One region of the Solibacillus sp. iso_87 genome, then DNA from elsewhere that is predicted to be linked to it. Evidence: riboswitches for the same ligand, from Rfam matches in the RefSeq annotation. Region 1 holds a riboswitch; the other holds the start of a gene.
The links. Region 1 has a riboswitch for FMN ahead of ribE (riboflavin synthase). Riboswitches for the same ligand answer to the same signal wherever they lie in the genome.
Positions count from the first base shown of each region.

Region 2: linked by a shared signal. The riboswitch ahead of AC0VXV_RS06450 (ECF transporter S component) and the one ahead of ribE (riboflavin synthase) in region 1 are both predicted to bind FMN.

Region 1 covers NZ_CM149656.1:2,063,859-2,080,573, forward strand. The annotation lists gene AC0VXV_RS10280 (DUF2812 domain-containing protein) at 1-352, opposite strand, end outside; gene ribH (6,7-dimethyl-8-ribityllumazine synthase) at 543-1,007, opposite strand; partial or broken gene ribB (3,4-dihydroxy-2-butanone-4-phosphate synthase) at 1,026-1,634, opposite strand; gene ribE (riboflavin synthase) at 1,650-2,285, opposite strand; FMN riboswitch at 2,405-2,539, opposite strand; FMN riboswitch at 2,638-2,774, opposite strand; gene AC0VXV_RS10300 (VC0807 family protein) at 3,091-3,774, shown strand; gene AC0VXV_RS10305 (transcription initiation factor TFIIIB) at 3,798-3,992, shown strand; gene AC0VXV_RS10310 (hypothetical protein) at 4,006-4,176, opposite strand; partial or broken gene AC0VXV_RS10315 (hypothetical protein) at 4,280-4,448, opposite strand; gene AC0VXV_RS10320 (SCO family protein) at 4,587-5,198, opposite strand; gene AC0VXV_RS10325 (YvrJ family protein) at 5,305-5,445, opposite strand; gene AC0VXV_RS10330 (DUF2922 domain-containing protein) at 5,509-5,730, opposite strand; gene AC0VXV_RS10335 (DUF1659 domain-containing protein) at 5,762-5,980, opposite strand; gene AC0VXV_RS10340 (DUF2621 domain-containing protein) at 6,145-6,579, shown strand; gene AC0VXV_RS10345 (CcdC family protein) at 6,630-7,121, opposite strand; gene AC0VXV_RS10350 (cytochrome c biogenesis CcdA family protein) at 7,250-7,960, opposite strand; gene AC0VXV_RS10355 (hypothetical protein) at 8,176-8,553, opposite strand; gene AC0VXV_RS10360 (GIY-YIG nuclease family protein) at 8,668-9,297, opposite strand; gene AC0VXV_RS10365 (hypothetical protein) at 9,486-9,842, shown strand; gene cbpA (cyclic di-AMP binding protein CbpA) at 9,906-10,547, opposite strand; gene AC0VXV_RS10375 (dehydrogenase) at 10,642-11,973, opposite strand; gene AC0VXV_RS10380 (serine protease) at 11,989-12,612, opposite strand; gene AC0VXV_RS10385 (NAD(P)/FAD-dependent oxidoreductase) at 12,735-13,922, opposite strand; gene AC0VXV_RS10390 (helical membrane plugin domain-containing protein) at 13,958-14,386, opposite strand; gene AC0VXV_RS10395 (aldo/keto reductase) at 14,924-15,763, shown strand; gene AC0VXV_RS10400 (winged helix-turn-helix transcriptional regulator) at 15,834-16,217, opposite strand; gene AC0VXV_RS10405 (MFS transporter) at 16,328-16,715, shown strand, end outside.
Region 2 covers NZ_CM149656.1:1,308,995-1,325,709, reverse strand. The annotation lists gene AC0VXV_RS06460 (YitT family protein) at 1-833, shown strand, start outside; gene brnQ (branched-chain amino acid transport system II carrier protein) at 885-2,237, opposite strand; gene AC0VXV_RS06450 (ECF transporter S component) at 2,414-2,989, opposite strand; FMN riboswitch at 3,233-3,407, opposite strand; gene AC0VXV_RS06445 (hypothetical protein) at 3,512-4,735, opposite strand; gene AC0VXV_RS06440 (sigma-70 family RNA polymerase sigma factor) at 4,732-5,265, opposite strand; gene AC0VXV_RS06435 (ATP-binding protein) at 5,427-7,202, opposite strand; gene AC0VXV_RS06430 (response regulator transcription factor) at 7,195-7,911, opposite strand; gene ccsB (c-type cytochrome biogenesis protein CcsB) at 8,102-9,286, opposite strand; gene AC0VXV_RS06420 (cytochrome c biogenesis ResB family protein) at 9,283-10,941, opposite strand; gene resA (thiol-disulfide oxidoreductase ResA) at 10,955-11,488, opposite strand; gene AC0VXV_RS06410 (pseudouridine synthase) at 11,595-12,338, opposite strand; gene AC0VXV_RS06405 (D-alanyl-D-alanine carboxypeptidase family protein) at 12,679-13,653, opposite strand; gene scpB (SMC-Scp complex subunit ScpB) at 13,666-14,256, opposite strand; gene AC0VXV_RS06395 (segregation/condensation protein A) at 14,222-15,004, opposite strand; gene AC0VXV_RS06390 (DUF309 domain-containing protein) at 15,156-15,656, shown strand; gene AC0VXV_RS06385 (GNAT family N-acetyltransferase) at 15,658-16,017, opposite strand; gene lysA (diaminopimelate decarboxylase) at 16,212-16,715, opposite strand, start outside.

The DNA of each region.
Region 1 (16,715 bases):
ATGCTTTATTAAAATCTTTTTTTGCTATTGAGATTTGCTCTTCTCGATCTATTGGAGGTTCATTTGCTTTACGTTCAGTCGGTGCTGCAAATACATGAAAATTGCGGTCACTCGCAATGTATTCCCAGCCGCTTTCTTCGTATAACCGAATTTTTTCATTCGATATATATTTACTTTTTGCCAGTTCCAGCCGGTAATCCATTCGTTTGCGATCACCTTTTTTAAACTTGGCAAAATATGTGCCGATCTCATAAAAATGCAACCCTCGCTCGGACATATCTGAAAACCAGCTTTCATGTTCCTTGATACGCCAATACTGCCCGGGTCTTATTCTGCGTACTCTTTCTGCCATCGCTCTCCCTCCTTATAAGTCTTACCTAACAATAGAATAGAAGGGAATGTTTGTAAATAAAAAATAAGGAATAGGAAACGCGATATATCGTATAACGTAATAGTAATCTACAGGAAATAATTTGTAAACTTGTTATTGAAAGCAAGAAAAAACCACCCCAAAATTTTGGAGTGGCGTGTACTAATATTAATTAAAACATTTTGTTTAAGTTTGCCATTTCAATTGCAGACATTGCGCTGTCGTAGCCTTTATTGCCTGCTTTCGTACCAGCACGTTCAATTGCCTGTTCGATATTTTCAGTTGTAACAATACCGAAAATTACCGGAACCCCTGTATCCAAGCCCGCTTTTGCAATTCCCTTTGCTGCTTCGTTACATACATAATCATAATGTGTTGTAGACCCGCGAATGACCGTACCTAAACCGATAACTGCATCATAATTATTTGTTTCAGCCATTTTTTTCGCTACAAACGGTACTTCAAAAGCACCTGGAACCCATGCTGTATCAATGTTTGCTTCGTCAACACCATGACGTTTTAAGCCGTCAATTGCACCACTTAATAATTTATCATTAATAAATTCATTGAAACGCCCTACGACAATTCCGATTTTTAAATCTGTTCCGACTAATTGTGCTTCAAATGTTTTTCCCATTTTAATTGCTCCTTTTTATACCAATACGGTAGTTAATTTTATATATTGAACTAAGTCTTCGATTGTAATAAATTTCAGGTTATGTTTTTGTGCTATCTTTTCAAGCTGCGGCATGCGGGCCATTGAACCATTTTCGTTCATAATTTCACAGATAACTGCGACTTCATTCGAACCGCATAGCTTCGCCAGATCGACGCCTGCTTCCGTATGCCCGCGACGCTCCAACACGCCTCCCTGTTTTGCAATGAGCGGGAACACATGACCTGGACGATGAAAATGCTCCGGTTTTGTTGCAGGATCCAGTAATGCTAACATCGTTTTAGAACGCTCAAATGCACTTATACCTGTTGTTGTATGGATATGATCGATACTAATCGTAAAAGCTGTTTGATATGTATCGGTATTGCTTTGCACCATTGGATGAAGGGAAAGCTTTTCTGCAATTGCAGATGAAATTGGTGTACAAATTAACCCTCTTCCATAAAGCGCCATGAAATTAATATTTTCCGGTGTAGCGAATTCTCCTAAAACTAGAAAATCCCCTTCATTTTCACGGTTCTCGTCATCAGACACAATAATAATCTCGCCGTTTTTTAATGCATGAATTGCTTCTTCAATTGTATTCATTTTGTCACCACTCCTTTAAAATCCTGTACGTTGCAAAAAGTCCATTGTAATTGTACTTTCCGTTTGATTTTGTAAATGTCTTTTTACATATTTACCGATTAGATCTGTTTCAATGTTCACAACATCTCCCGGCTTTTTATAGCCTATTACAGTCTGTTCATACGTATGAGGGATTAAGGAAATGGTAATGAATGTGTCGGTCACATCAAAAATTGTTAAACTCGTGCCGTCCACTGTAATTGAGCCTTTCTGAATACATTCAGCAATCAAATGCTTTTCCATCGCCAGATCAATATAAACTGCATTGGCGACGGGTCTTTTACGTTGAATTGTTGCAATTCCATCAACATGGCCCGAAACAATATGTCCGCCGAATCGACCATTCGCCGACATGGCCCGTTCCAGATTGACAGGCATACCTGCCGCTAATTGCTGGAGGCTCGTTGCTTTGACGGTTTCTGGCATAACATCCGCTAAAAATACGGATGGCGAGAATTGTTTCACTGTCAGACAGACACCGTTAACGGCAATGCTTTCCCCGAGTTGAACATCCTCTAGAATTTTGTTTGCGCGAATGGCTAGTTCCATCGCTTGTGTGGACTGGCTGATTGTTTCAACTGTCCCAAGTTCTTCAATTATTCCTGTAAACATCCTGCTCACCTCTTTTTAAAATAAAAAAGAACCCCGATTGAATTCGGAGTTCGATGAGAGGAAAATTGAGCATCATCAAATAAGCTTTTCGAAGTTAATTTTCAAAAAACTGCTGACATTGCTTCCTTCTCCCATCCAGACTATAACTGTCGGCTTTGGATTTGCACCAAATCCTGCACACAAAAGTGGCTCACGGGCTTAGAGATAAACTCATCACCGTCGATTGGGAATTTCACCCGACCCCGAAGGAAATTATTTTTTTCAATAAAATAAAAAATCCCGTCACAAAGGCGCGACAGGAAAAGTGTATAGCAAAAAATCACATTTAAAATCAAATTTTTAAAATGCGTTGCCATTCCTTCTCCCATCCAGACTATAACTGTCGGCTTTGGATTTGCACCAAAATCCTGCACACAAAAAGTGGCTCACGGGCTTAGAGATAAACTCATCACCGTCGATTGGGAATTTCACCCGACCCCGAAGGAAATTATTTTATTTGAATGTTATTGTAACATAAATATTTTAAAAAGCTAATAGTATTTTAGCACCTACTTACTTTTTGTACCCTCAAACCTTTTACCTCTACCCCTCTATTAAATTAAAATATTGAAACTTTACTCATGGTAATACGTAGAATAATATACATTATATTACATTATATAGAAAGGAGATATTGCAAGCTGATTTTAAGTGTCTTTCATTTGCTTGGTTGCTTTTTTTATGTTTTATTTCTATAAAATATAGTGTCGGATAATCTTCAGTAATATAAAAAGCAAATACTTTTTTTACGATAATGGAGGCTTTCATGGCGAATAATTCACAGTCGAATAAATATCTTATCTTTCTAGAACTACTGTTTTATGCAGCTTTACCCTATGCAATATGGAAGTTTGGCCGAGAGCCTTTTGGTGACTATGCCGCGATGCTGCTGTCCACTGTTCCCGGGATAATTTATACTGTTTACCGCTTTGCAAAAGATCGGCAGTTTAATGTGACGGGCTTGTTTATTTTAGGATCGATGCTTATAGGTACTACGGTAGATTTATTGTCCGGTTCGGCGGAGCAAATGATTTGGAATAATGTTTATTTAGGACTTTTTTACACGTTTCTCTATGTAATTTTATTTATTATAAAAAAGCCTTTTCCTTTGTATGTTGCAATCGATTTTGCATATTTGCAAGGCTATGCACGAAAGGACAGCAAAGCTTTGTTCTTTCAAAAAGGAATTTTTCGATGGTTTCAGCTGATCCAGATTGTTTTCATTATTCGAGGACTTGTTATGGCAGTAATTACGGTCTTTCTGCTACGGAAATACGGAATTGACAGCTATGGGGATATGCTGATTTATAAACGAGTAGCAAGTTGGGTATTTTCCGGAATTGTCATGGGGATGTTTTTTTACATCAACGTAATTGTGCAAAAATATACGAATCGTTTACAGGAAAAGAAGGATGAAACGCTACCGGAACCTGACATTGTGGCGGATTAATTATTATTGAAAGGGTGATGGAGATGACTAACGTTAAAGAATGCCCAAAATGTCGCAGCACGGAATTAGGTAGAGGAAAACATAGCGGGTACAGTGTTATGTCACCTGTGAATAAATTAAGTTTAGGATGCAATATCGAATACATTATTTGTACCGATTGCGGTTTTATTATTGAAGGCTATGTCGTAAAGCCAGAGAAATTTAAAGGAACTTTTTAATTCGATATCACGATTACAAATAGCCCATAAAATAATATGCTTTTTGAATCTCCTTAGCATCCGCTGGGTATGTCGCCATTAACTCATCACGTAACTCTTTAAGGCTTTTTGTATAACTTCCTGTAAAGCCATTCATTATAGCTGTCAAAAACACGGGGTTGTAATTTCTTTTCATTCGACTCATAGTAGTAACCACCCCTTCATTAATTCAACTGTTTTAGTCGCTCTTTTGCGGCCACCATATTTTTCAATGATGCAATGGTCTCTTGTTCCGTACGAGTTTTCAGGCCACAATCGGGATTGATCCAAAATTGTTCTTGTGCGATTACTGGCTGCCATTTCTTCCACAGTCGGAATACGGGGGCTATGAATATCATATACACCTAAGCCAATTCCAAGCCTGTATGGTGTTTCTTTTAGTACTGTTATCAGTTCCCCATGACTTCGCTCCTTTATTAGAAGATCTGCAACTTATTAGAAAATTTCCAGGTTTATTAGCACATTTTAATTTTTATTAGAAAATCCTTCACTTAACAAAAAACTTGCTTAAAAAGCAGCTACACTTTTTTCGCAAGTTAATCTTACATTTCACTATTATTTTAGACGTTCTTCAATGAGTGCTTCCATATCACTCGCAATCGTTTCATATGGAACACCATCCTCTCCCGTGCCATACCCTGAATAGTTTTTCACGGCGATTCCTTTTTCATCCACTAGAAAAAATGTATCGGCGTGGATAACTTGGTCATTCCCTTCAATTGCTTTTACATGCGTTTTAAATGAGTTTCTACCAAATTGTTCAATAAATTTTTGATCGTACCCTGTCAGCATATGCCATTTTGATTCATCAACTGGTGTATGGCGCGATAAATATTCCATCAAACGCTCTGGTGTATCGTAGTCCGGATCTACTGAAAACGCGACAATTTTATAATCTTCCAGCCCCTTTTTTTCAAGGTGGTCCTGCACCCGGGTCATATTCATCGTCATTGGCGAGCAAATGGTTGTACAGCTTGTGAAGATGAACATTGCCAGCCACGGTTCCCCTTTTAGGCTTTCCCGTGTTACTTCATTGTTACGGTGATCGGTCATTGTAAACCCACTGATTTCAAAGTTAATTGTCGGTTTAAACTGATAATTGCTGCATGCTGTGAGAACTGTCGCTGCCAAGAGCATAAATGCGAATACAATTTTTTTCGTTTTCATTTCTCTCTCTCCACTCTTTGAACATTACTCTCATCTTACCCAATATTTAGTATATTCTCAATAGTTATTGGAAGAAAGGATGTGTGTCAACATTGTGAAGAGTTTTTTATGCTCTATCTGCAGGATGATGTAATGATACAAGTGCTGTATGAATCGCTTCAAGTTTTGTTTCAATCCGATACAGTAAATAAAAAGATATAAAGATCGGAAATGTTACTTCCTGAAGAATCGCTATCCACTGGTCCATTAAAATCCCTCCTTTTTTCATTTGAAAAGGCCGGCAAAGCATCACACTTCACCGGCCTTGCTATTAGCTGTTCAGTTCGATTGCTGTAACATTACGCTCAACGATGCGAGCTGATTTTTTCACATTGTACAAAAATCCGTCCTTTGAAAACACTGCCTGATCAATAATTGTTTGCATCGCAGCATTCACTTCAGCCTCCGTTAAATTCGGCTTCGGATCATTAATATTGATCGTCATCGTATTCCCTGCAATGTTGGCAAATGTTAATTGTAAAACTTGTGCCATGGGATCACCTCCAATTCAAGGATATTGTTAATTAAGCGGTAATACTGTCTTTTTGCGTTTTCACAGATTCAATATAATTGTAATCTGTTAAGCCGACGATTGTTGTTGCAACAGTGTATAGCTGCTGAGCTGTCGCATTTCTTTCCAAGTTACGGAATGTGGAACTTTTAATAATCGGCTCATTAAATTCATCAAGGCCTGTCTGATAAAATACTGTCAATGTAGCAGATAAAAATCCGAATTCGTTCATGTTTATCACCTCCTTGCCCTATATATGTCATGATTTACCGAAAAAAGGGACAATGACGATGAAAAATTTTACAAAACCTTATATAATAGACAATAATGAGGTTTATCACCAGTAGTTTAGTAGAGGGAATTTAATCAACAATATTTAGTAATGAGGTGAACATTGTGGGCTTAGATGGCTGGTTTTTATGGTTTATTTTATTTTGGGTTGTAGTATTGATTTCGCTTATGGGGATTGGCGGCTTTTTTATGTTCCGCAAGTTTTTGAAGGCCCTGCCGAAACAGGACGGAAAATCGGATCTAGATTGGCAAAACATATACTTAGATAAAACGATTCATCTTTGGGGTGAAGATGAAAAACAATTACTTACCGAGCTTGTCAGTCCTGTACCAGAGCTATTCCGCCAAGTTGCCAAAGAAAAGATTGCGGGTAAAATCGGTGAAATTGCACTGAATGAGCGTGCCTCGAAAATTGACTTAGACTTAATTATTCGTGGCTATATTATCGCTTCGCCAAAGCGCGACCATAAGTTTTTACGTAAAAAACTCGATGAAATGAAAATTGATACGACGAATTATGACCATTTATTTGAGGCATAGACGAAAAAAGACTGTCTTTAAAAGCATAAAACTTTTAAAGGCAGTCTTTTCTATGCGACAATATGCGATTTTTTAAGCTTCTTATATTTAATAAGCATACCGATTCGCCACGGCAAAATCATCGAGAACGCCAAGATGAAGAACATACCGGCAAGTTCACCGACATCGAATGTATCGGCAAATATTAATTTTAAAATAATACGTAGTACTAATAATCCCACTAATATGAATGGAAATGCTTTAGATTGCTTCATATAAATTGCGCCGTCTCGCACTTCGAACTTCGACGTTAAGATTAATACAGATGAAAATAACAAGCCTAGTGCGGCCGCTTCTACTATTTGAATTGGCGCTACACGAAACTCCTCAAAAATAAACATCAGCGCGCCTGTTGACATCGCAAAAGGCGGAATGAGTATTTTTTTCGTAGATACCGGCTTTTTTTGTGCACGCAGTCTAATGAACATTACGAAAGATCCCATTATGACTGCCATAATCGTCGAACCAATTAATAAATAGTGAGAAGGTATACTGTCGAACATCATATTCCTCCTCTTGCATGAACGTAAGAAAAATTATCGTGTAAACAAGATAATATAATGGATCATGCACACTTTTTCACTTATGTTTCTCCCCTTAGTATAGCACGGTCTTTAAAAGCAGGGAACTGTTAGAATCCTTTAAAACCATCGAAAATCGGCAAGAGAATATTAATAATGTAAGTCAATCCGTCAAAGAATAGTAAAATGCCGACCGCGATCATAATATAGCCGCCAACTACTATAATTTTTTGGCTATGTGTGCGAATCCAGTTCATACGTGAAATGAAGAATGACAATGTAAAGAATGGGATCGCAAAGCCTAAGTAGTATGCGACCATATACCACATTGCCGAATCGGGATTCGTTCCGCCAAGCGTAATAATCGCTGCCAGTATTGGACCTGTACAAGGTGTCCATCCCGCTGCAAAGGCAAGACCGATCAGTACCGAACCGAAATAACCGGATGGTCGGTTTTTGAACTGAAACTTCCGGTCTTTCATTAAAAAGTCAATCTGCAGAAGACCGACAATCATTAATCCGAATGCAACAATTAAAATAGCGCCGACTTGACGCAGCAAATCCTGGTACTGGAAAAAGAAATCTTTCGCTAATGATGTTCCAAACCCGATAGCGATAAATATAATCGAAAATCCAAGCAGGAAAAATAAAGTATGTAAAATTGCGCGTTTTTGCATCATCCCTTTTTCGGTTTTCAGCTCATCGAGTGTCATCCCGGTTATGTAGGATAAAAATGCAGGATAGAGCGGTAGCGTACATGGTGAAATAAAACTTAAAAACCCGGCACCGAACGCTAAAAGGATATTTAAATCTGTATTCATGCTGCTTCATCCTCCTTAACATTGATAGCTTCATCGTACCAAATTTCCCCATACTTTACTTGCTTTTTTAAATGAATATTTTTTGTCAGTGTTTTGTGGATAATATGAAAGATAAATGTGCGAAAGTGCCACGTTATTAGTATTTGATAATAAAAGCTTCTTCTTTATACATGGAAAGGCACTTTAGCACATTTGAGAAAGGAAGGATGATTTTTTTATCGAATCATATCAATAATAAAAAGACTGGAATAAATAACCGAGGTAAACAAGACCACTATTGAAATAGTAATGAGTTGGAATTTTAGCGACCAGCGCCATACACATTCCTTAGGATAGCTTTTTTTCCATTCAAGTGCTGCTTTAAAGTTAATAAACCAGCAATGCAATGTTACAATGATGGAAGGTACCGTATACAAGGCAATCAACAACAAAGATTGCTGGAATACATTTGTCGTATATTTTCCGTAATTAATCATGAAGTATGGAAGTACGAACCAGAATACGGATGTAAATACTAATACGACAGCTGCCAAAAAATGCAGCCATTTATATTCGCTGTGTGTTTGCCTGTAATGTTTTAATGCTGCCTGCATGATCATCACCTACTTTTTTCACTTACTATTCCCACTTTTTGTCGAAAATGAAACCGGAAAAATGTAGTAAATGAAAAATTCTGCCTTTATCTAACAAGATTTAGACAGAAGTATTTATAATGATGATGTTAATTCGATAACTTCTCTGTTGGACCGTAAATTCCATTCAGGTTCGAAACGTTTCACAATCGCATTCTTCAGTTTATTCATCGCTTTTTCGTTCTCCATCGGATAGATTGCAAAATGCACATCGCTTGCCGGCAAAAGCTGTGTTATTTTTGCGTTCACATGGCAATGGGTAGACGTTCCATCCCGATAGCAACCTTTTGCATATATATTACCAATATGCTGATTAAAGCGCTCTTTAAATGTTCTTGCACATACACCGCAAAATTTCAGTTCATTATTTGCAATAATCGTATAAACACCACGTTGTTTCAACAAATCCTCATCACCGCTGACGACAAAACGAGAGTATATTAGATCACCGTAGTTATTCAAAAACCGCCTGTAAAAATGATTCCCTTCTTTTTTTAGCGCTTTTATTGCTGCACCCGCCGGCATATCCTTTAAGTGTGTATGCTCGTTAACAAAGTCTTTTAAATGCTCATATTTCTTTTGTTTCGCCAGTTCGCCAAGCGTTTTTTTATCAAAACTCTCATATAAGTCAGCAATCCCCTGTTCTAGTACAATTATCTCTACTTTAGTAAAATCTATTTTTTCCTCATTTATATGGATAAACATTATAGTTCTCCTTTCAGCAAATCCCCTTATTATATACATTTCGATATAAATTGGCAAAACCCTCTTATTTTTTTCGATTCCTGTATTAGTACACAATCAAATCAACTGACTCATTGAGATTTGTTTCCCTATAAACTATCATTTAAATTAAACAATCCATCTTGCTTGGAGAAAGAAGTGAGTGCTCTTTGGACGTTAAACAACTCAACGAACAACTTTATAAAAATAGACCACCAGTTGGATCTACCAGCCATTGCGATTGCATGGATTGCGTGTTTTATGCGGAAAAGATTATGCTAAATAAGTTTGTAGAAAAATTTCTAAATGAGATTGGACTTAATCCCCTAAAAGCCGATGAAGTTTGGTGCTATAAAGAGGTAGATGGATTTAAATACTATTTAGTAGATTTTTTCGAGGTAGTTGCAAAGGAGGAACAAACGCTATGTTTTGACAACGGAAAATTGATTATAGCTTCGAATCCGTTTGCAGAAAACAGACAGTATAGACATGCATTAACTATTGATATAAAGTTACAAAACATTTAGTATTACTATTATTTTATCGCAGTAAAAAAAGCGATTCGTTCTAATGAACAAATCGCTTTATAACTAAAAATTTTCTTTATCAAATACTTCCAAATCAATAATGCGGGCACCTTGTTTTAAGATGGCTGCCTCCAGCTCGTCCACTGTCGATTGTTTCGCACCTTTTGCCAGAGTAATAATCACTCGACGCAAATAAGTCGTATCATCATCAAGAGAGAACACACAATGCAGTGGCCACACCTTTTTAACCGCAGTCAGAACTCTAATTAAAATCCCGTCCGTGTCCGGCAATGCAATTGTAATGGCACAGCTTCCTGTACGGTAGCCCCACGCCTCTTCCAGCAGCTCAAATACTTTCGAATGAGGTAAAATGCCGGCAAAGTTCCCTTTCGTATCAACAACGGCCAAATATGGCAATTGTTTAATTGAATGGAATACTTCAAAAAACGAACTGTTTTCGTGGACGAATGCATCCGGTTCTTCAGTAAGTGCTTTAACCTGGGCTTTCATGTCGCCTTCTTTTAATTTATATTCGAGTACTTCTACTTTATAAATATTTCCGACGAATTTTTCACCCGCCTCATCTAATACCGGGATGCATCTGTAGCCGTTGTCATTTAACTGACCGAGTACGTCTTTGATAGGATCCGTCTCTTTCACATAACTTACATCTTTTTTCTTTACATATCTTTGTTTCACTAACATGGCATTACCTCCTTGATGTACTACTCTTATTTTAAAGGTAGTCATTCAAATACGAAAGTAATTTTTGGAATATTTCGTATTTTACAGTTAAATCTTATTTGTAAATTTCATAATAAATATACGCATATGCTAAATCAAGGCATTTTTGGTAGCTCGGTAATTTGTTTTCTTTATTATTTACCGATGCAAAATAGATGGCCTCCAGCAAGCTTTCGCTTTTCGGATAATGTTCACGGATTTTATAGAAAACCTTTGCACACAATGTATCGGTACATTCTTCTGATAGCTGAATAATGTAGCCGATTGTTGATTCATCAAGGCGCGTACTCGTAATGATGACCTCTTTCATCTCTTTCATCATTTCTTCATTGATTAAATGGATTATTTCATTTAACTTCTCTTTTTCATTCTCCACCACTTTACAATCAACTAGCACGAGCGTATACCCCGTATCTTTTGTCGATTTTAATAGATATGTACCCGCGAGCTGAAACTGCTGTAATGGGGATATAAAACTTTTATCCAATTCAAATTCGTGGGTTGTTGACGTTTTAATATATTTTTCCATATAGCGTTTATCTGTTTCAATTTTGCGGTAAAAACGCGCTTGGTATTGCTCCATCTTTTTCAGAAGTGTTTCTTCATTTATCAGCTTATATGATTGGGTAATAAATTTATAACATTCCTGGACTAAATCCTTATGGCTATTAGCTTTCATACACAGAAGGAGCACCTCATGGAGCACTTCTATTGCACATTCATATCGGCCATTTTCAAAAAGAATTTTCCCTCTTAGTACACGGACATGCAAATCTATACGGGAAAACTTTTCGAACGGATACTCTTCAAAATAGTCATTAAATAACTTTTTCGCATACTCCACTTTCCCAATCTGTAGGGACAGTTCAATATGAGTTATAAAACGGACGAGCATGAACTTTTCATCTTCCGGGTTCCCCATTTTTAAAAAAACAGCTGGAATTTTGCTAATATCCCAAAAAAATTCTTTTGGTAATTCATCCATTTGTGTTGCGTAATAATTATTCATCGCAAGTGACAGCAATGAAAAATCTTCATCTTCCAATGCGTAACTGCTCGCAATTCGGTAGTATTTCTTTGCCTGTTCAAAATCAATACTGAAATAATAGCAATGTCCAATGACCAAATAGAGGCTTGCTAAACACCCTTTTAGATTTTGTTTGAAATGCTGTTCTGTGTCCAATAACAATTGCAAAATCTCCATATTGCTATTAGCTAAAATAAAAGGCTCACTATCAAATCGAAGAAAGGCGTTCACCTTTTCGATATTTCCCTCTGCTACTAATGATTCTAACATCTCTATATATGCCTTATAATGTGCATCGATTGATGAAAACGTTTGTGAACGATAATGGTCAAGCTGCAATGACTTAAGTTGCATCCCCATCGTTATATCCACCTCCTACTTTTTCAAATATAACGGTTCGTACAGCTCTCGTTTAATAATTGAAAATTTGTCCATAAAACGAATGACTTTATGTTTACTGTCCGCATATTTCGTATCGTTGTCTGCCAAGTAATTACGCAAACTTTTTATAATTGTTGTTTCGATTTGGACGAGTTTTTTGGGGTAATGTTCGTATTCATAGAAGCGGTCATTAAATAATTGCTTCGAGCTGTTTTCAAACTTCATATATAGATCATATTGTTCTTTTGGTAATGTTTCGAGTACTTCACGCAAATAATCCAAAAATAGATTGACGGTCATTACCGAAGCCATTAATGCTTTAGTAAATGACCCGACTGTTGCTTTTTTCAGTCGTTTAAATTTTGAACTGATAAGTACTTCATTCAATATAAAATTACGGAGCAGAAAAATGAGCGCATGCTCTGAATTGATGACCGGCTCTTCTTCAAAATAAAAGTAAACCCAAACATCGCTTACATTGTATTTTGCGAAAGATAAATGTGCAAAGTCATGGCGGATTAAATGGAAAAAGTAGTCGTAATGTTCAAGCTGTTTAAATTGTTCGAGCTGCTGTTCATTTAAAATAAACAAAGAATTTGATGTATCAAAATCTTTCATCTTTACACCTCTTTCTCGACATTTACTCCCATTATAATAGTTATTTGTTAAAATTTGTTGTTTTTTGCAAAAATAAAAAGACATACCCGAAAGAAAGTGACTTTCGGGTATGTCTTAACTAATTAATATGCTAGGCCAAATAACCCTTTAATATGAGTCATATAGCGGATATTTGAAGCTTCTTTCATTAATGATGCTGGTAAACCTACTAATTGAGTATTGTTTGCCCCAACTGTAGCAATACCGTCTTTGCGGCCTAAAGAACCTAAAGTACCTGAGTTAGTAAATTTGAATTCTTTCAGGTCAGCACCTTTAATTTGTGCAAAAATGTTGTAACCTGCAGTTTCACCTTGCTGCCATGCTACTTGAGCAGTTGGCGCATAAGTTGGGCGGTCACCTGGGTTTGGAATATGTGCTGATGCATCGCCAATAACAAATACTTCAGGATGTGAAGTAGATTGTAAGAAGTCATTGATAGTTGCTTTACCGCGATCTGCAGCTAACCCTGATTCAGCTACTAATGGAAGTGGAGCAACTCCACCTGTCCATACTAATGTGTTTGCAACGATTGGTTCACGGTCTTTTAATTGAATAACATTGCCTTCAACGCCAGTAACAGGTGTTGATGTAATGAATTCTACTCCACGTTTCGATAAAGACTCTGTTGCACGATCGATTAAGTTTTCTGGGAATACCGGTAAGATTTTTGGACCTGCTTCAACTAGTTTGATTTTAAGATCTTCAAATTTAACACCGTATTTTGCAGCAACTTTAGGGAAGTGGTCTACGATTTCACCAACAAGCTCAACACCTGTTAAACCGCCACCGCCGATAACGATTGTAGCATCCGCCTCGTCTTTTGTTGTTGCATATGCTTTAATGCGTGCTTCGATATGCTCGCGAATTGCATTAGCTTCATCAACTGATTTTAATACGAAAGAGTTTTCCTCTAAGCCAGGGATTCCGAAGAAACCAGTTTGGCTGCCTAAAGCAACAACTAATGTATCATATTGTAAAGTTTTGCCGTTTGAAAGTGAGACATTTTTGCTTTCTACGTCAAAGCTGTTTACTTTTGCGATTTCCAAGTTGATGTCAAAACCTTTGAAAATCTTCTCAAGTGGTAATGATACAGCACCTTCAGAAATTGTGCCGCCAGCTAAACGGTGTAATTCAGTAATGATTTGATGTGTAGGGAATTGGTTTACAACTGTAATACGCGCTTCATCTTTATTTAAAAATTTACGAGCTGTTTGTGCTGCTAATACACCAGCAAATCCAGCACCTAAAATAACGATTTCTTTAGTTACCATATTAAAAATCCTCCAATAAGATTAGATTGTACAAATTATTTCATTTGTTTACGTTCAGATGCTACTTGTAAAAATGCATTAGCAAAACGTAATGCCCCTTGAACTTGTGGGTCTTTTAACATTTTTAATAAACCGAATACGCCTACTGTTTCATTGCTGACTTCAGCACGGTCTTTCGCTTCGATTGCTGTTTGTGCCAATGATTTAGCAGTCCCGACAACTGGACTAGCCATTTCTGTTACAGCAGCAACTGTATCATTTTTTAATGTTTCGTCTGTAGCAACACTCGTCGCGAAATCATACGCTTTTGTTAATAATGTAGTCATCTCAGCCAATTTTGGTAAGTTATCTACTAAAGTAGTTAATGAAGCTTGTACCTCTGGCTTTAGTAACTGGTCTAATACATCCAATTGCTCTTGTGTAACAGCCACTTTTTCTACCTGCTGATTATTCATTTCTGACATAATAACTCTCCTTTGCCATCACTTAATATTATTTTTTCGAAAATTTCATACCCGATTGTAAAAACTTTCACATACCATTCAATAAGCAACGATAGCACAAAGATTCGTTTGTTACAATTAGAAAACGGAAATAAACGACCGAAAAACTTAATTCAAGAATATTCTGTAATTTTATTATTTAAAAAAATTTTATTTTTATGTATTTAGCGTATTTTTGTATATTTTATAATAAAAATTTCCCTTCATCATTTTTAATATTGGAAGTATTTAAATAGTTGTTTCTTATCATTATTAAAGGTTAATTAGGTATTTATATGATAGAAAACAAAAATTCTTTACTATTAAAAGTGATTCACCTCCCCTCCCCTATTTCCCTCCACAATATTTCCCTAAAAAACTTTCTCTTCAATCGGTTGATTTGACTCAATAGGAACCTTCACGTTGCTATGAAACGAAAAAGTGCGTACTTTTTTTAATTTTCAAGTGGATCCATAATAAAAAAGCAACGAAATACTTATTCAATTGGAGGATCAATATATGATTACTAGTTTACAGGATACAATCAAATTAAATAATGAGGTAGAAATGCCAGCAATGGGCCTTGGCGTCTTTCAGGTGGAAAACGATACAACAGCAGAAATCGTTAAAAATGCGATTGAGCTAGGTTACCGCAGCATTGATACAGCCGCTATTTACGGAAACGAAGCGGGTGTTGGCGAGGGCATTAAATTAGCATTAGCCTCTACCGGTTTAAATAGAGAGGACTTATTCATCACATCTAAAGTTTGGAATGCCGGATTAAATTATGAGGAAACTGTTTCAGCTTACGAAGAGAGCCTGGAAAAATTAGGGCTGGACTATTTGGATCTATACTTAATCCACTGGCCAGGTAAAAATAAATTTGCCGAGTCTTGGAGTGCTTTAGAGGAACTGTATATAGAAGGTAAAATCAGAGCAATCGGTGTTTGCAATTTCAATATTTCGCATTTGCAGGATTTATTGAAAAACGCTCGGGTAACACCAGTCATTAACCAAGTTGAGTTTCACCCGCGTTTACAACAACAATCATTGCGTGCATTTTGCAAAGAGCACAATATTCAATTAGAGGCTTGGGCTCCATTAATGCAAGGCGGTCTACTAGATGATCCGACGATTGCAAATATTGCCGAAAAGTATGGGAAATCAAATTCACAAGTTATTTTACGATGGGATATTCAAAATGGAGTTATCACGATTCCTAAATCCGTTCGTAAAGAGCGTATGGCTCAAAATGCCGACATTTTTGATTTTAGTCTTACTGATGAAGAAATGCAGATTATTAATGCAATGAATTTAGATAAACGTGTCGGTCCGGATCCGGAAGTTTTTAATTTCTAATTTGAATTGAAGATTTGAAGAGACGAAAAGCCTCAAGATTTTTAGTACCTTGAGGCTTTCATTATTTTCATTAAGATAGTTTTTGCACAGCAATATCATCATCACGCTGCATAAGAAGAACTTCTTCACCATTCTCTTTTAATTTATCAATATGTTTCTCGCCCCACGTGCAAAGTAAGTTGAGCACTGGCTCCATCTCGTGTCCATATGGAGTTAAGGAATATTCCACTTTCGGCGGTACTTGGTTGTACACTTTACGATTAATTAAACCGCATTGCTCAAGCTCGCGTAATTGGGATGTCAGCATTTTCTGTGAAATGCCCGGAATTAACCGGCGAAATTCATTCGTCCGGATTTGACCATGGTGATTGAGGTGACATAGAATGACGGGTTTCCATTTACCCCCAATGACTTCGAGTGTTGCTTCAACACCAATATTATAAACTTTTTTCATTTTGAAACCTCCAGTATTATCAAAAGTAACCAAAAGTAATGTACATGCTTTTATAGTATGTATGAATAATACTATATCCTGTAAAATAAATCAAAGGAGTTATTTTTAATATGTCTACATCAAAAACACCAAACGCCAGATTAACACTGCTTGCATTAGCAATCAGTTCGTTTGGTATCGGTTCAACAGAATTTATTAGCGTTGGATTGCTCCCGCTCATCACAAATGAGTTTGGTATTAATTTAAGTACTGCAGGATTAACAGTATCAATCTATGCGTTAGGCGTTACAATCGGAGCACCAATTTTAACCGTTTTAACATCCCAGCTTGACCGTAAAAAGGTGCTGCTGCTCGTAATGGTACTTTTTATCGTCGGTAATTTATGGGTAGCGATAGCACCTACATTTACTTTACTATTAATTGGACGAGTTATTTCTGCATTTGCTCACGGTGTATTTATGTCGATAGCGGCGGTTATTGCTGCTGACGTTGTGGCAC
Region 2 (16,715 bases), 750 kb from region 1:
CAATCGGACAAAAAATCATTGTTATTATTGGCGGTTTAATTGCCGCTTACGGATTAGAAGCAGTATTAATACCAAATAACGTATCAGATGGTGGAATCACGGGGATTAGTATCGTCATTTCTCAGTTAACACCTGTATCATTAGGCCTGCTGATCGCCTTTCTAAACATCCCGTTTATTTATTTAGGATATAAACAGATCGGAAAAACCTTCGCAATCAACTCCGTTATCGGTATTGCATCATTAGCAATTGGCACTTCGCTTATGCACCATGTACCAACTATTATTACTGGCGATGCATTGCTTATTACAGTTGTAGGTGGGATCATTTTAGGTATTGGTATGGGGTTAGCACTTCGTAATGGGGGTGCTCTTGATGGGATAGACATGCTTGCAGTATTACTATCGAGAAAACTGCCTTTTAGTACAAGTGATCTCATTCTATTTTTAAACTTTTTCGTTTTCATCATCGTATCATTTGTATTCGGCTTTAAAGGTGCTTTGTTATCAGCAATTGCTTATTATATCGCATCAAAAGTTATCTTAATTGTGGAAGAAGGACTTAGTGGTTCTAAAACATATAAAATCATTACAAAAGAGCCGGTTAAAATGGTCGAAACAATTCGAGATCGTTTAGGACGAAGCGCAACTTTCAGCACAGTATACGGTGCTTACTCCCATCAGGAATTCCAAGAAATTACGTGTGTAATCAACCGAATGGAAGAAAGTAAAATAAAGGTAATTATTCGAGAAATCGATCCGAACGCCTTTGTAACAGTATACGAAGTGGTCGAAGTTAAAGGTGGAAGCTTCAAAAAGCAAAATATTCACTAATACTGAAAATGGGTATGTAAAAGGAGAAAATTCCTTTTACACACCCTTTTTTTAATTCATATTTATTTCATTGTTACGGTTCGGAAAGCATAAACCGATTACTGCTCCAACTATAGCCGGAACAATCCACCCTAAACCGATGGAATAAAGCGGTAAATAATCCGCGTAAATCGTAGAAATAGAAGATAGCAAACTCACTTCAAATGCCGGCACACTTCCGATCAACGCATTGTACCCATCAATTATACTAATAAAGAAGACGAGTAAAATCGACCCTGCAAATACAGGCTTTTTGTAGTGAAATAGCGGTCCTAAAAGTGCCAGTATAATTAACACAATAGCAAGAGGGTAAAGGAACATCAGCACTGGAATTGCATATGTAATAATATTTGTTAACCCAAAATTCGCAATGATAAAAGAAACAATACATAACATGACTACAAATGTTTTATAGCTGATTTTCGGAAAAACTTCATGGAAAAACTCACTGCATGAAGTGATTAGACCTATACTTGTTTTTAAGCAAGCAAGTACAATAATAATCGCTAACAAAATCGCGCCATATGAGCCGAAGTAATGATCGGCAACCGCAGCAAAAATTTGCCCGCCATTATCAAATGTACCAATTGCCGTCACACTTGATGCTCCCATATAAGCAATCAGGCCGTAAATTAGCATCATTAATGCCATTGCGAAAATACCTGATTTCCAAGTCGCTTTTGCAATTTCTTTCTTATCTGTAATACCTGTCCGCTTTATCGCATTGATAACAACAATACCGAACGCAAGCGAAGCAAGCGCATCCATCGTATTATATCCTTCCTTAAAACCTGTCATAAACGCCTCGTTAATATAGGTTCCAGCAGGCTCAACGAATTTCCCCATTGGGGAAAACAGACTAATTCCGATTAATACAAATAAAAAGATTAAAAATGCCGGCGTTAAGTACTTCCCGATAATGTCCATTATTCTCGCCGGATTTAATGAAAAATAAAAAACTACCGCGAAGAAAATAAAACTGAATACCGCAAGCCATAATGTCGCCTGCGAAGGATCGATAAACGGTTCAAATCCAACGACAAACGGTACTGTTGCCGTACGCGGAATTGCAAAAAACGGCCCGATCGTTAAGTATAAAGCCAACGCAAAAAACAACCCAAACATCGGATGTACTTTACTTGCCAAATCACGCAATCCATTACTTCCCGACAATCCGATTGCCAGAATACCTAAAAACGGCAATCCAATTGCCGTAACTAAAAAGCCAATAAGCGCAAACCAATAGTTCGTCCCTGCCAATTGCCCCATTTGAATCGGAAATATTAAATTTCCTGCTCCAAAAAACATCCCAAACAGCATCGTTCCGATAACTGCATAGGTTGAAAATGGTATTTTCTTGTCCATCATATTCTCTCCTAAGATGTCATTTCATGGTGTTTTAATGAAACGTCTAAATTTTCTTAACAATGTACAATATCATATCAGCACTATAACAGAATGACAATAGTAATAGTGAATATAAAAGGAGCGATGTCATAAAGATAACACTTTTCGACATCACTCCATAATTTATCATTTAATTAAGCTAAATATTGTCTGCGCTGATTTTCAATCCATACACGCATTGTACGGTAAAGCATCGTCACGACCACAAACATCATAATCCCTTTAACAATATTAAACGGTAAAATACCTAACACGATCGTTTCGTACATATTATATTCGAAGCCTAGTAAGTACGTATACAGCGGTAAGAACGCCACGTAGTTTAATGCCGCCATTCCAAGTGACATTACAACTGTAGAGACAACTAAGCCTGTCATTAACCCTTTTGCAGAAGGGAATTTTTTATAAATATAGTAAGCTGGTAAAATGAATAATACACCTGTAGCGAAGTTAGCCATATGACCTACCGGAATTCCTTCAGGAGCCCCTGTGTAAATCCAGTCAAGCACATTTTTAACAAGTTCAACTAAGATACCTGCAACAGGTCCCATCGTAATTGCCGCAATCAATGCTGGCACATCACTGAAATCAATTTGTAAGAAAACCGGGAACCATGGTAGCGGGAAGTTTAATAACATTAGTACAAATGAAACCCCACTCAGCATTGCAATTGTTACGAATGATCGTAACTTTAAACTTCTTTTTTGCATATAAATCTCTCCTCTTTGCTGATTCCATCTCGCAAGAAGAAAGGACGTATCAACTCATTTCATGAAAAAACCCTTATGCTAAGCTAGAGCATAAGGGAGAAATAGGCACACTTAAATAAAGGGTCTATATATGCAATTGCAGCTATTCCTATTTTTTTGTATACGAAAAATATTCCGTTAACAAATAAGGAATTAGAAATAAGTACTGCAAAGCACGGCATTTTCAAAAAATGACGACCGTACCTTCACCTTCTCCCATCCAGACTATACTGTCGGCTTTGGAATTGCACCAAATCCTGCACACAAAAAGTGGCTCGCGGGCTCGAAAAGTTCGACATAACTTCCTCCAAGTAAATGGTCAGAGGTTATAACTTTTATTACCGCCGGTCGGGAGTTACACCCTGCCCCGAAGATGAATCAATATGAAATTATGTAGCAATTACCTTGCTATAACTATTATTATATATAAAAAAAAGGAATTGTAAAGCCCATTGCTTACAATTCCTAGTAAAATTATTTGAATTATTGAAATTCATAATTGATACGGTTTGCCGCAACCGGCTTCTCTACTGGTTTTGTGAAGTCAAAACCGCCCCATTGTTCCTGTACGATATTTTCAAATTTAACCTGTTTATCAAAACTTGCCGCTGTCATTATTAATCCTTCAATCATGCGCATTGCTTGAGCAGGTTCAAAATTCTCCAAGTTTAAAGGTTCTTCAAATGTAATTGTAACGATGGACTCAGCGTCTTCAACTTTTAAATAAACGCCCGGCAGTATAACCGTTCTGTATATATCATTCGCTTCCACCGTCATATTTTTAATTGCTTCTTGCACATCTTTAAAGCTCATTCGGAAATTCGGACTTAAATATACCGCCCCATTCCGCATCTGATACATAAAATAATTATATTGAGCGTTCTCATCATTTAATAAAAACGGCTCATTTACATCACCTACATGGTCAAAGTAAATTGGTTTTCCGGCCGTATTTTCTATTTCTACTTCCATATATGCATCACTAAAAGTATCGACAAGGGAGCCGAGATAATTTGATAAGGAAGCTGTTCCCGCATCATATTGGTGATTTTCCGGCAGCGTATGAACAAGCCTGTTCCCTTCCTCACGCAATTCTCCTTTGTAAGGATGGTATTCATTAAAGCCTAGTGACTGTTCGTCAAGCAGCGGACTGAATGTGTTATAAAGTTCCAGCTTCGTCGGGTTTTCTGTACCTGTTTTTTCGGCAACAATTTCATTTGGAATTAATACGCTCACTGGTACACTCTCTGCATCATCCCCTGCAAGACCAATTGCAAATAATGTGTTGTCCTCTAGCTCGTTTTCATAAACTAATGTTTGCTCAGGTTGAGCTTCCGTCGAGAAACTATTAATCATGGAGCGCTCATTTTGTGTAGATGCATCTTCCTTCGCACTCATTGTCATACTTTCTTCCGATTCTGGAGTGGCAAGATCGAATGCTTCATTCTGCATAGTAACCGACTCATTATTGCCTATAAATTGCGCACTGATTAAAACTATAATAAATATTGATGCAATCGAAACGAATAATGGTGCCCAACGTATGCCTTTTTGATTGCTTTGCTGTATGGTAGGCGGATCTTCATTAAATGCTCCTTCATCCATTAAACGATTAAATACCTCATCTTTTGAACGATGATCAGTTACTTTCGGTGCTTTTTTCAGAAAAAGTTCAATCTCTTTTTCATCCCAATGCTCCTTTTTCATAATGGATTCGCCTCCCTTCTTTCTTGCGCTTCCAATAGCAGCCGCAGATTCCTTAAAGCACGGTGCTGTGTCGTTTTAACTTTACCGGTCGTCCATCCTAATATTTCCGCTGTTTCCTGAATTGAAAGTTCTTGAATAAACCGCATTATAATAACCATTTTCTGATCACCTGAACATTCCTCCAATGCAACGAGTAATTGATGGAGCTGATCATTTAATTCGGTAAATTGTTCAGGTGAAGGGACTGGGCTTACAAGTTGCTCTGTCTCCCAATCAAAAGCTGTAAATGCATGCTTATCTCGAACTTGTTTTTTTCTGAAGTAGTCGATCGCCACATTTTTTGCTATAGAGAACAGCCAAGTTTTTTCCGAGCTTTTCCCTTCGAAACGGTCGTATGATTTTAATACACGAACGTATACTTCGTGGGCAAGATCCTCAGCTGCGGTACGGTTTTTCACTAAGTAAAATAAGAAATTAAAAACATCCTGATGATACGTATCGTATAATCGATGGAAAATGGATTGCTGCACCCATCCCACCTCCATTCACGTAATTTGTCGTATTCGAAACAAAAAAGTTACAATAATCATCCGTTACGGACGAACTGGTTCATTAAAAAGAAAAGTTTATCACTTTGAACGATTCAAAATGATAAACTTTTTCAAACTCATAATTCCATTACCCCATTATATCAAGATAATGGCAAGTAAAATGTAAAGGTTGTTCCTTGTTGTTCCACACTATCAACAGAGATTCTGCCGTTATGTGCTTCCACAATGTTTTTCGTAATGGCCAAGCCTAAGCCCGTTCCGCCTTTCGAACGTGTACGTGCTTTATCTGCTTTGTAGAACCGTTCGAATACATATGGCAAATCATCTTGAGGAATGCCCTGCCCTGTATCCCTAACTTGAATTTTTGCATAGTTTTGCTCATTTGCAATTGAAACAGTTACCGATCCGTCTGCTGGTGTATGACGAATCGCATTGTCAATCAAGTTTGTTAATACTTGTTCGATACGATCCTCATCAATCGAAATAAACGTTTCATCCGAAAAATCAGTTTCAATCTGCAGTTGCACATGCTTTTCTTTCGCTGTTTGGTCAAACTTATGTGTCATTCGTTCAACAACCGCAACTAATGGCACGTCTTCCTTATACAGACTCATATGTCCCGATTCCATCCGCGCCAAGTCAAGTAAATCTGTTACGAGACGACTCATACGCTGTGATTCATCGTATATTACCCGAATCATATCAATACGTTCTTCCTCTGTTGTCACAACCCCATCAATAATCGCCTCAGAATAGCCTTGGAGCATCGCGATTGGTGTCCGCAGCTCATGTGAAACATTGGCGATGAAATCCGATTTCAGTTTTTCCAGTTTCGTTTCTTCGGTTTTATCACGTATAACAGCGACTGCACCGCGTATGGATTCCCTGCTGTAAAGAGGACTAATCGTTATACTGTAATATGATTTTCCAATTTCAAACTCTTCATCCAGCTGATCCTCAAAATTCAATACATGATCAAGCATTTGATAAAGTTCATCCGGTATCGGCTTTGAACTGTCCAATCCTTTTTTGACGAACCATTTTTGCAGTAGCCGCTCTGCAGGAGGATTGCTCAATAAAATCGTTTTATCGCGATTAAATGTAATAACGGAATCAGTCATCGATGTTAAAATGCTCGATAATTGTTCTTTTTCTTGGTTGATTACTTCTAAATGATGCTTCAATTGACGACCCATCTGGTTGAACGCAACGGCAAGCTGACCAATTTCATCATTTTGCTTTGTTTCAATTTTCGAATCAAAACGCCCCTTTGCCAATTCAAATGCATGCTCTCTCATTTTACGCAATGGAAGCGTTATTTTAGAAGAAAGGAAAAATGCAAAAATTGTCGTCAATATAAATGCAATAGCCGCAGCTAATACAACAATTTTCGTCGTTTCATTACTCGTCTGGTGTAAAGCATCGGGATTTTTGTAAATAAAGACGGCTCCATGTAAATCCTCAACACTTTTCAGCGGGAAACCTAATACAATATAATTGGAGTTGCTCGCTTCTTCCCGATTCGAAGGCAGCGTCAGTTCCTTTACTATCGGCTCTGATGATGCATATACTTCTTCAAATGCTCTACTGCTTATAATTTTTTGCTGAATTTCTTCTTTATTGATGCCTTCTTGTCTTGCATACAATATTTCATCTGAACTTTTGGCGATAAGTACGTTTGTCGTTTCCGTCAACAACTCCGAAATGATCGCAAACTGCTTATCATCGATCTCTTCCTCATCGATAATACTCGCAATGGCTGCGGCTGTTTGCCTTAATGAAGCCTCTGACTGCTCGTTATGATAGTTTTCAAGAAATTCCAACATGAAAATCGTGAATATAAACAGGACAAATGAAACGAGAAGCAAAATGGTTGCCCATAGCTTCCCGACAATACTTGTTGCTATTCTAATCATTTACGACCTCGAATTTATAGCCTACTCCCCAAACCGTAACGATCATTTGTGCTGCATTTTCAGAGACACGGTTCAGCTTTTCACGCAGGCGCTTAACATGTGTATCAACTGTACGCAGGTCACCAAAGAAATCATAATGCCAAACTTCTTTTAATAATTGCTCGCGGTCGAATACTTTATCCGGTGACTTCGCCAAAAAGTATAATAATTCGTATTCTTTCGGTGTTAAATTTACTTCCGTTCCATCTGCTGTCACACGATGTGCATCATGGTCGATCGTTAAATGCGGGAACACCACTAAATCTTTAGACGATGAAGCATTTGAAACAGGTGAAAATACTGCTGAACGTCGTAATATTGCTTTTACACGCAATACGACTTCTCGCGGACTAAATGGTTTCACAATATAATCATCCGCACCAAGCTCAAAACCTTGTACACGGTTTGCTTCTTCACCTTTTGCCGTCAACAATATAATAGGCGTTGTTTTCTTTTCGCGCAGTTCAGCACAAACTTCCAAACCATCTTTTTCAGGCATCATAATATCCAACAAAATACAATGATAATCTTTTTCAAGTGCCATAAAAAGTGCTTGTTCTCCATTTTCCGCTTCTTCTACTGTATAGCCCTCACGCTCTAAATACATTTTTAACAAACGACGAATTCGATCCTCGTCATCCACAATCAACACAGAAATATTTTCAGACACTGGTGTTGCCCCTTTCAAAAACTCTATTTCTCTTCTCTATTGTACCTTTTTAGTGAACGATTGAAAAGAAAAGCCCAATCATTCTGATTGAACTTTTCTAACTTTATGACAGTTTATTAATTATTTTGCATAGAATTGGAAACTATCAAAATTGCTATAATAATAGTGTAAAAAGCAAATTGTTGTCACATTATGCATAAGAGTGTAATCCAGCAATAACTAAATTAACTACGACTAAATTGAATAAAATAATAAGGAAACCAATTACCGTAAGCCAGGCACTCTTTCTTCCTTCCCAACCTTTTGACAGGCGAAGATGTAAAAATGCTGCATAAAACAGCCATGTAATAAGTGCCCATACTTCTTTTGGATCCCAGCCCCAAAATCGGCCCCATGCTTCCTGTGCCCATATCATCGCAAAAATAAGTGCGCCTAATGTAAAGATCGGAAAAGCAATCAAGATTGAACGGTAGGCGATTTCGTCCATCAGCGTCGAGTTCACCCGTTTCACTAATGGCTGGAACATTTTCGCTATCTTCCTTCTAAAGATCAGTCGAATCAGTATATAAATGATTGTACCGAATAGAACAGACCAGAAAACAGTTGTAAGTTTCCGTGCATCGATCAATGCCGGCAACTCAAATATTGGTGTCATACGATCTTCAGACAGTTCCACAAATTCATTCATCCCGAAAATTGCCGGCATCAAATACGTAGATGTATTGACTTTATCCAATGTATCAACGTATTCGTACTTCGCTTCATAACCCATCGCGTTGAATGTAACCGTTGCCGCTACAAACCCCACAACTAGTACACAGCAGAACATGACTGTTTCCAGCCAAAAACTTTCTTTTGTGCGCTCGTCCATATTCACATTTCTCAGCAAGTATATAAGTCCGGCTACCGCACTAATCCCAAAAATCGATTGCCCTAATGCTGCAGTCGTAACATGAATTGTCAGCCAATGACTTTGCAGTGAAGGTACTAAAGGGCTTACTTCTGACGGGAACATAGAGGCATAGGCAATTATCAATAATGCAATTGGCAAAGAAACAACACCTAATGCCGCAACTTTATACGTAAAGTAAATGACGATAAACGATAGTACGATAAACATACCGAATGCTGTCGTAAATTCAAACATATTACTAACCGGTGCATGTCCTGTATACATCCAGCGCGTAATGAAATAACCTAACTGTGCAACAAAGCCGATGATAGTAACAATAAGGGCAATTTTGCCGTATTTATCTGCCCGTGCTGCTGCCGTGTCATTCTTCACTTTGATTGCGCCTGCAAATAAAAATGTACCAACTAAGTAAGAAATGAATGCAGCATACAGTAAATAACCGCTTAAATCGATTAAACTCATAAGGTTTTACCATCCTTTTCTGTTTCAACATGTTCATTGTTTTCTATTTCCTGTTGATCTACGTATTGCGGTAAATGAGCATGCTTCGTTAATGCATCTAAGTCTTTTTTCATACTAAACCAGTTTTTATTCGTATGTGCTGCCAGACGTATTGTTCCATCCGCCATCTGTTCAATCCATATACGGCGATGATTCCAGTAGGAACCGATTGCAACACCAATCATAAAGATAATACCCCCTACGATTAATATGGGGATTGTCCGATCATAACGGATCGTTAAACCTGACATATGGCGTGTTTCCACATTCGAAAACTTCATTTTATAAATATTGTCACCTTCAGGCTCCAGTGTTTGCTGGATTGCAACAAAGCTTGTCTCTCCTTCAGGTGTTTCAGGAGTAATCATTTTAAAAATAAATGCCGGATTATTCGGTGTTTGGGTCGCAGTTTGCGGTACACCATCTTTAAAACCTGAAAAGTCCGGATAAAAACCCATTAATTCGACTTGTGCGCCATTTTCGAGCGTATACACTTCCTGCGGGTTTGTTAAATCAATGCTAATTTGACCAAGCGATTCTTCCGTTTCTTTATTCGTCAAATCAAACACCATTGTTTTAATCTCATTTAAACGGAAATCCATCTGATAAAATGCATAGCCCTCATGCTTGAGCGGATGGTTTACCTGAATTCCGTATTTCTTTACTTCTTCCAGGTTTTCCGCCTGTCCCGGCACACTGTTTTCTTTCTGTTTATACAATGTCACGTCTGTCTGGTAATTTTTCGCGACTACATTGACCCCTTGTTTGATCTGCTCACCCTGAGGAACATTGTCGTATGTTTCCAAAATAAATTTGTCATTTTTCAGGAAGTATCCGTCCATACCCGGTACAGCACGTGTCTCGCCTTCACGGAGCCACATCGATTCATCCACGTACATGCCCGGTACTAAATGGAGCATGACCCCAATTAGAAAGACTATTAATCCAACATGGTTTATGTAGGCACCATAGCGGGAAAAACGCCCGCGTTCCGCTAAAATGGAATCATCTTCACGTCGGACATTGTATTTTAAATTTTTTAAAGATTGTTCAACGAGCTGGAGCGTTTGTTCAGGCGTTTCAGTTGGTTTTCCTTCACCAATAATTCGCTGACGCTTCATAAAGTTTGTATGTCGTTTTACTCGTTGATTTTTTAAAGATTTATGTAATGGAATACCTCTATCTATACTTGCAATAATAATGGACACACCTAACATTAATACAAGTAATTGGAACCATAGGGATGAATAAAGATCCGATAAACCTAACGCGTAGTATATTTCACCGAACCATCCATAAACATCTGAATAGTACTTTTCCTTCTCCGCGTCTGTCGCTACGCTTATGTAAAACTCCTGAGGCAGGATTGTACCAATTGATGCTGCTATTAAATTGATAATAATGAGCGTTATTCCGACTTTCACACTTGAGAAAAAATTCCAAACCTTATCAATAATTGACTTGTTATAAGTTTTTGAACGTATGGCTGTCCCTTCGTACCGCATATCTGCAATTTTTTTGCTTTTTTCCTCTGCGGATAATGGAGAACCGCATTTTTGGCAGAGTGTTGTACCTTCAGGATTTTCATGCCCGCATTCACAAAGTAGTTTATTCATTGCGTAAAAACTCCTATTCCGGCTTTATTGACTCCATATATTGCACAATTTCTCCTTCGGTCATTTCTCCAGTAATAATACGGTCTATTGTACCGTCGGGTTTAATGAAAATGGATGTAGGCAGGGGTCCAATATTATAGGCAGTGAAAACACTTTTCGTTTTATCGATCGCAACCGGGAACGTCATCCCCATATTCGCCACATATTTTTTCACTTCGAATTCAGACTGTGCGAAGTTAACGGCAATAATTTGTACATCCTGGCCCTTAAATTCCGCATATTGACGAGTCATTGCAGGGAATTCGCGTTCACACGGCTCACACCATGTACCCCAGAAATTCAGTACGACACCCTTTCCCTCGTAGTCTTTCAATCTATGCTTTTCTCCATGCAAATCTACTACTTCAAAATCAGGCGCCTGTGCCCCGGCTTGTACAATATTAATTTTATCTTTCGTTACGGCAGCGTAAACTGTATATCCGATTGCGATTGCTAAAATGGTTAAAATGATGCCGCGCGTCACAGAACGTTGTTTCTTTTTTTCCAAACATAAAACCCCCTTCCACTTCAGCAACTACTGTTGCCTATTATAGCAAATTATTACAAAATTTAAATTCTTTTCTTTCAGAATGATTTATGAATATCTTAAACTATTAATTGTTATAATCAATTTTTCCTGTTTCAGCTAATACACGTAGGAGTTTTACTTCATGTTTTGTCAGCTGACGGTATTCGCCCGGGCTAAGTCCTGTTAAATCTAAAAATGCAAAGCGCTCGCGTTTTAATTTCACGACAGGTGTACCGATTGCTTCAAACATACGGCGGACTTGACGATTTCGGCCTTCATGGATTGTAATCTCACAAATCGCTTTCCCAGCTTTCTCATCAAAGCTTGTCATGCTTACTTTTGCTGGAGCCGTTTTTCCGTCTTCCAGCTTAATTCCGCTTTGAAGCTTCATTAAACCTTGTTTTGTTGGGATTCCTTTAACACGTGCAATATATGTTTTGTCGATTTTGAATTTCGGATGTGTCATTAAGTTTGAAAACTCTCCGTCATTCGTTAAAAGCAATAACCCAGTCGTATCATAATCTAAACGCCCTACCGGGAAAATACGCTGGTGAACATGCTTTTTAAAAATATCAGTTACTGTTTTTCGCCCTTTATCATCAGTTACTGCTGAAATATAGCCGCGTGGTTTATATAGCAGGAAATATACTTTATCTTCTTTTTCAAGTTTTACGCCTTCTACTTCAATCGTGTCCGAGTTGGATACTTTTGTACCAAGCTCTTTAACTACGACTCCATTTACTTTTACTTTACCTTCTACGATTAATTGCTCTGCTTTACGTCGTGATGCAACGCCTGCATAGGCAATCACTTTTTGTAATCTTTCCATAAGTTCACCTCATTGATTGATAAACTGCAAAGACGCATACTTCTTCAGCATTCGTCCCTGCACTTTTCATCTACTGCTCTGTTAATTCTTAAATATTATTGCTGTAATCCACAAATACGAGCGAAAATAAATCCTTAACGAATAAAAATTATGTCATACTTTCAGAACTTAATCAATTACGCCTTGGCGTAATTGCGTCTGGATTCGGCTTTGAGACCCACAGGATGTAAGGCAGTCAGCTGTTGTCGCATATTGTGACGTTTTTATGCTGACTTCCTTTTTAGAACTCCTTTTCGAATCCATGACATCCGCCAGGCGCTAAAATTCAATCCTGAATTTATTATTTTACTGTAACGAGCTTTGATGATACGAGCGCTTCATCTGCGTATAAAAGCCAAACCCCACGATCCGAGCCTTTCAGCCGTGAAACTTTAACAATATGCTCAAAATTCGGCCGTTCTTTCTTATGAAGCAGCATTTGGAAAGGTTCATCTAACTCGATTGCCAATCCGTTCGCATTATATTTTCCTTTTTTCACGATCGTTTGTTGTTCAAAATTGTTGTCGATAAAATCCGCCAAGTTCCGGTGGATATTCCAATCATTTCCTTCATTAATAGTAACGACAACAAATGATTTTTGTTCCCGTTCAAAATAAGTTGCCAATGTTCGTCCAGCCACTTTTGTATAGCCTGTTTTCCCTGCAATGGCTCCTATCTTCTCGTGCATAAGTCGGTGCTTATTTCTCCACTGCCTGCCATCCGAAAAATTTTGTGTTGAGGCAATTTTTCTGAATTGGGGATTCATCATCGCAATTTGCAGCATTTTTGCCGTATCGTAGGCAGAGGATAGATGGGCTTCATTATGCAGCCCTGTAGGATTTGTAAAAGTTGTTTCATTCAATTGATAAAGCTCTGCCTTCTCGTTCATAAGCTGAACAAAACCTTCTACAGATCCTCCAACATGTTCCGCCAGTGCTACAGCTGCATCATTTCCTGATTGCATCATTAAACCATGAAGCAAGTAATCAATCGTATACGTCTCGTTTTCAAGTAAATAAATTGATGAGCCTTCAACAAGCGAGGCTTCTCTTGAAATAACAACTTCATCGGTAAGCGCACTATTTTCCAAAACAACCAGGGCCGTCCAGATTTTTGTCAGGCTGGCGATCGGCAGGCCTGCATGTTCATTCACACCCATTAATGTCCGCCCATTTTCCGCATCGATAACAACATAGCTATTATACGCCGCCTGAATTTGTGACGAACTACTCAAAAATACGAACAATACAACAATAGAAACAAACCACTTTTTCAACAGGCCACTCCTTTAATTTTGGTTAAATGTTTCCTGGAACTTCGTTAAAAATAAGTCAGTCGGCTGATCATCTTCTTGATCGACTTCTTCCGGTAAAGGTGGCAATTCTTTAATATTTTTTAAGCCAAAATAATTTAGGAACTCTTTTGTCGTTCCATATAAGATTGCCCGTCCTGTTCCTTCCGCCCTGCCAACTTCCTGTACAAGCGCCCTTGAAACGAGTGTCGCAATCGGGCGTTCGCTTTTCACCCCTCGCAGATCTTCCACTTCCGCGCGCGTGATCGGCTGCTTATACGCTATAATTGCCAGAACCTCTAATGAAGCTGCGGTTAATACTTGGTTTGTCGGGTTTTCAATTAATTTTTTCAATGTGTCGGTCACTTCCAGTTTTGTTGTTAACTGATATGTACCGGCAAGCTGTTTTAATGTAATTCCCCGCATTTCCTCCTCATTGTAATGAGACAGGAGTTCGCTTAATCCCGCTTCAATATCCATTGGTTCTACTTCTATATATTGTGCAAGTTGTTTAACGGTCATACCTTCATCACCAGCTACGAATAATAGTGCCTCAATTCGGCTCAGTAAGTTGTTCGAATTCATCATTGATCTCCTCTTTTGTCAATAATACAGATAAATCATCGAAGTTATTTTGCTGTTCGACAAAAATCACTTGGCGCTTCATTAATTCCAGTAATGTTAAAAACGTCAATACAAGCATTGGCTTATCCTCTGCTTCAAACAATTGCGAGAACATAACTCTGCCGCCTGCATTTTTTAGAATGTTTACAACGGAACGCATTTGTTCCTTCACTGAAATTTCCTGTCTTGCGATGCGCGTTGACAATGGTTTTTTTAATTGTTTACGACGCATTAGTTTTTGAAACGCACTTAACATATCGTAAACATTTACATTTTGATCAAATAGCGCTAATTGTTCTTCCGGCATAAATTCTGACAAGTCTGCCGGAGCTTTCGTGAAAACTTGCCCACGTTCTGTTTCCAATTCCTGAAGTTGGACAGCTGCTTCTTTATACTTTTTATATTCGATTAAACGTGCAACAAGCTCTTCCCGTGGATCAACCTCATCTATTTCGAGCTCCTCTGCATCGATTTCGTTTTCATTAATCGGAATGAGCATACGGCTTTTAATCGCCAATAATGTTGCTGCCATTACTAAATATTCGCTTGCTTCATTCAATTCCAATGTTTGCATCGCATGGATGTGATCAATATACTGTTCCGTTAATTCCGCCATTGGAATATCATATATATCAATTTCCAAACGATGAATTAAATGCAATAATAAATCTAGTGGCCCGCTAAAGGCGTCTAGTTTCACTTCGTAAGACATAAAATACCACCTATCGTTATTCGGAAATTATCATTAGCATCTAATTCACGCTATGATTAATTTTACGTTTTGCTAGTTAGTTTATTCGTCAAAATTCAACAAAAAAATATAGCAGAACCTATCTAATTAGTATAGAGGAAAGGGGACAACAATGCATCCTTTGTTTCATCCACTATTTATCGATTATTGCGCTTATTTTAATGGCAATAAGGACTATTTTGAATGCCATGAAGTTTTAGAAGAATATTGGAAGGAAATCGCACCAAGAGTAAAGCTTCATCCGTTAGTAGGCTATGTCCAGCTTGCGACAGGTATGTACCACTTTCGCCGGGCAAATGGTACTGGTGCTGCACGCATAATGGAGAAAGCCATTGTTAACTTTGAGCTAAATTACAATTGTGAGTTTTTCGAGTATATCGATGTAAGACAACTGCTTCTCCTGATGAAAAATCAGCTACGAAAAATGCAGGAAAATGAACCATTCGCACACTTTGAACTGCCTATTACAAATCGAGAGTTGCAAGAATTGGTACACGAAAGAATAAAGTCGATTCCTCTAATGGATTCACACTTTATTTTCAATAAACATATGCTTCGGGACCGGTCAGAAATACTGGAAGCTAGAGAATTTAAAAAAAGAAGTCGACAGTAAATTAGTCGACTTCTTTTAATATAGGTATACATTTTTGGACAAATGCACTTGTATCTTCATTCGCTTGAATATGTTCATATCCCATATTCCGCAGTTCATGTAACATTTCTAATGCGACACCTTCACCGCGATACGACGGGATGACTGTAATATGTTGAACGACTGCAGCATCATTTTCTTCTACAATCCCTATAGTCCCTACATATTCTTCGCCATTTTTCCATAAGAAGAGTGTCCATTTTTCATTTTGTTCATATTGTTGAATGGTTTCCATTAAGCGTTTAATGTCTTTTTCTTGTGGCATTAACGAAATTAATCCCATTGCAATTTTTTCAAGTGCTTTTTTATATCGAACTAACATTTTACATTCCCTCAATTCTACCATTGCACATCCTATCAAAAGATCGACCGAAATGCAATAACACAATTTTCCAACGTTCAGTTTGAAAATTTGTAAATTAGCGGACTAATAATGTAAATGAACAAGAGCGACCAAATCACAATTCCTATTAATAGACCGAAACCCCATTTAGCTTGCTTGGATAATTTCAACGGCTATTCACCCTTTGTAAATGTTAACGGCAAATCATTTGTCACTAAATCTTCATAGCTTTCACGCTTAATCGCTAATTGGTGCTCTCCGTTTTCAACGAATACAACTGCCGGTCTTGGAACACGGTTATAGTTTGATGCCATTGAATAACCGTATGCCCCTGTACAGAACATCGCTAAAATATCACCGGTATGTGCATTTTGTAATGACGCATCAATAATTAACTTATCACCTGACTCACATAGCTTACCTGCAACAGTGTATGTACTTGTTTTTGGATCATTTGCTTTATTGGCAATAATCGCTTCATATTTTGCATCGTAAAGTGCTGGACGGATATTATCGCTCATCCCGCCATCAACAGCAATATATTCACGCACATTTGGTACTGTTTTCTGAGAACCGATTGTGTACAGTGATGTACCTGCATCTCCAACTAAAGAACGGCCTGGCTCAATCCAAATTTCCGGCATTGCTAAATTAAGTTTTTTACTTACATCCTGCAC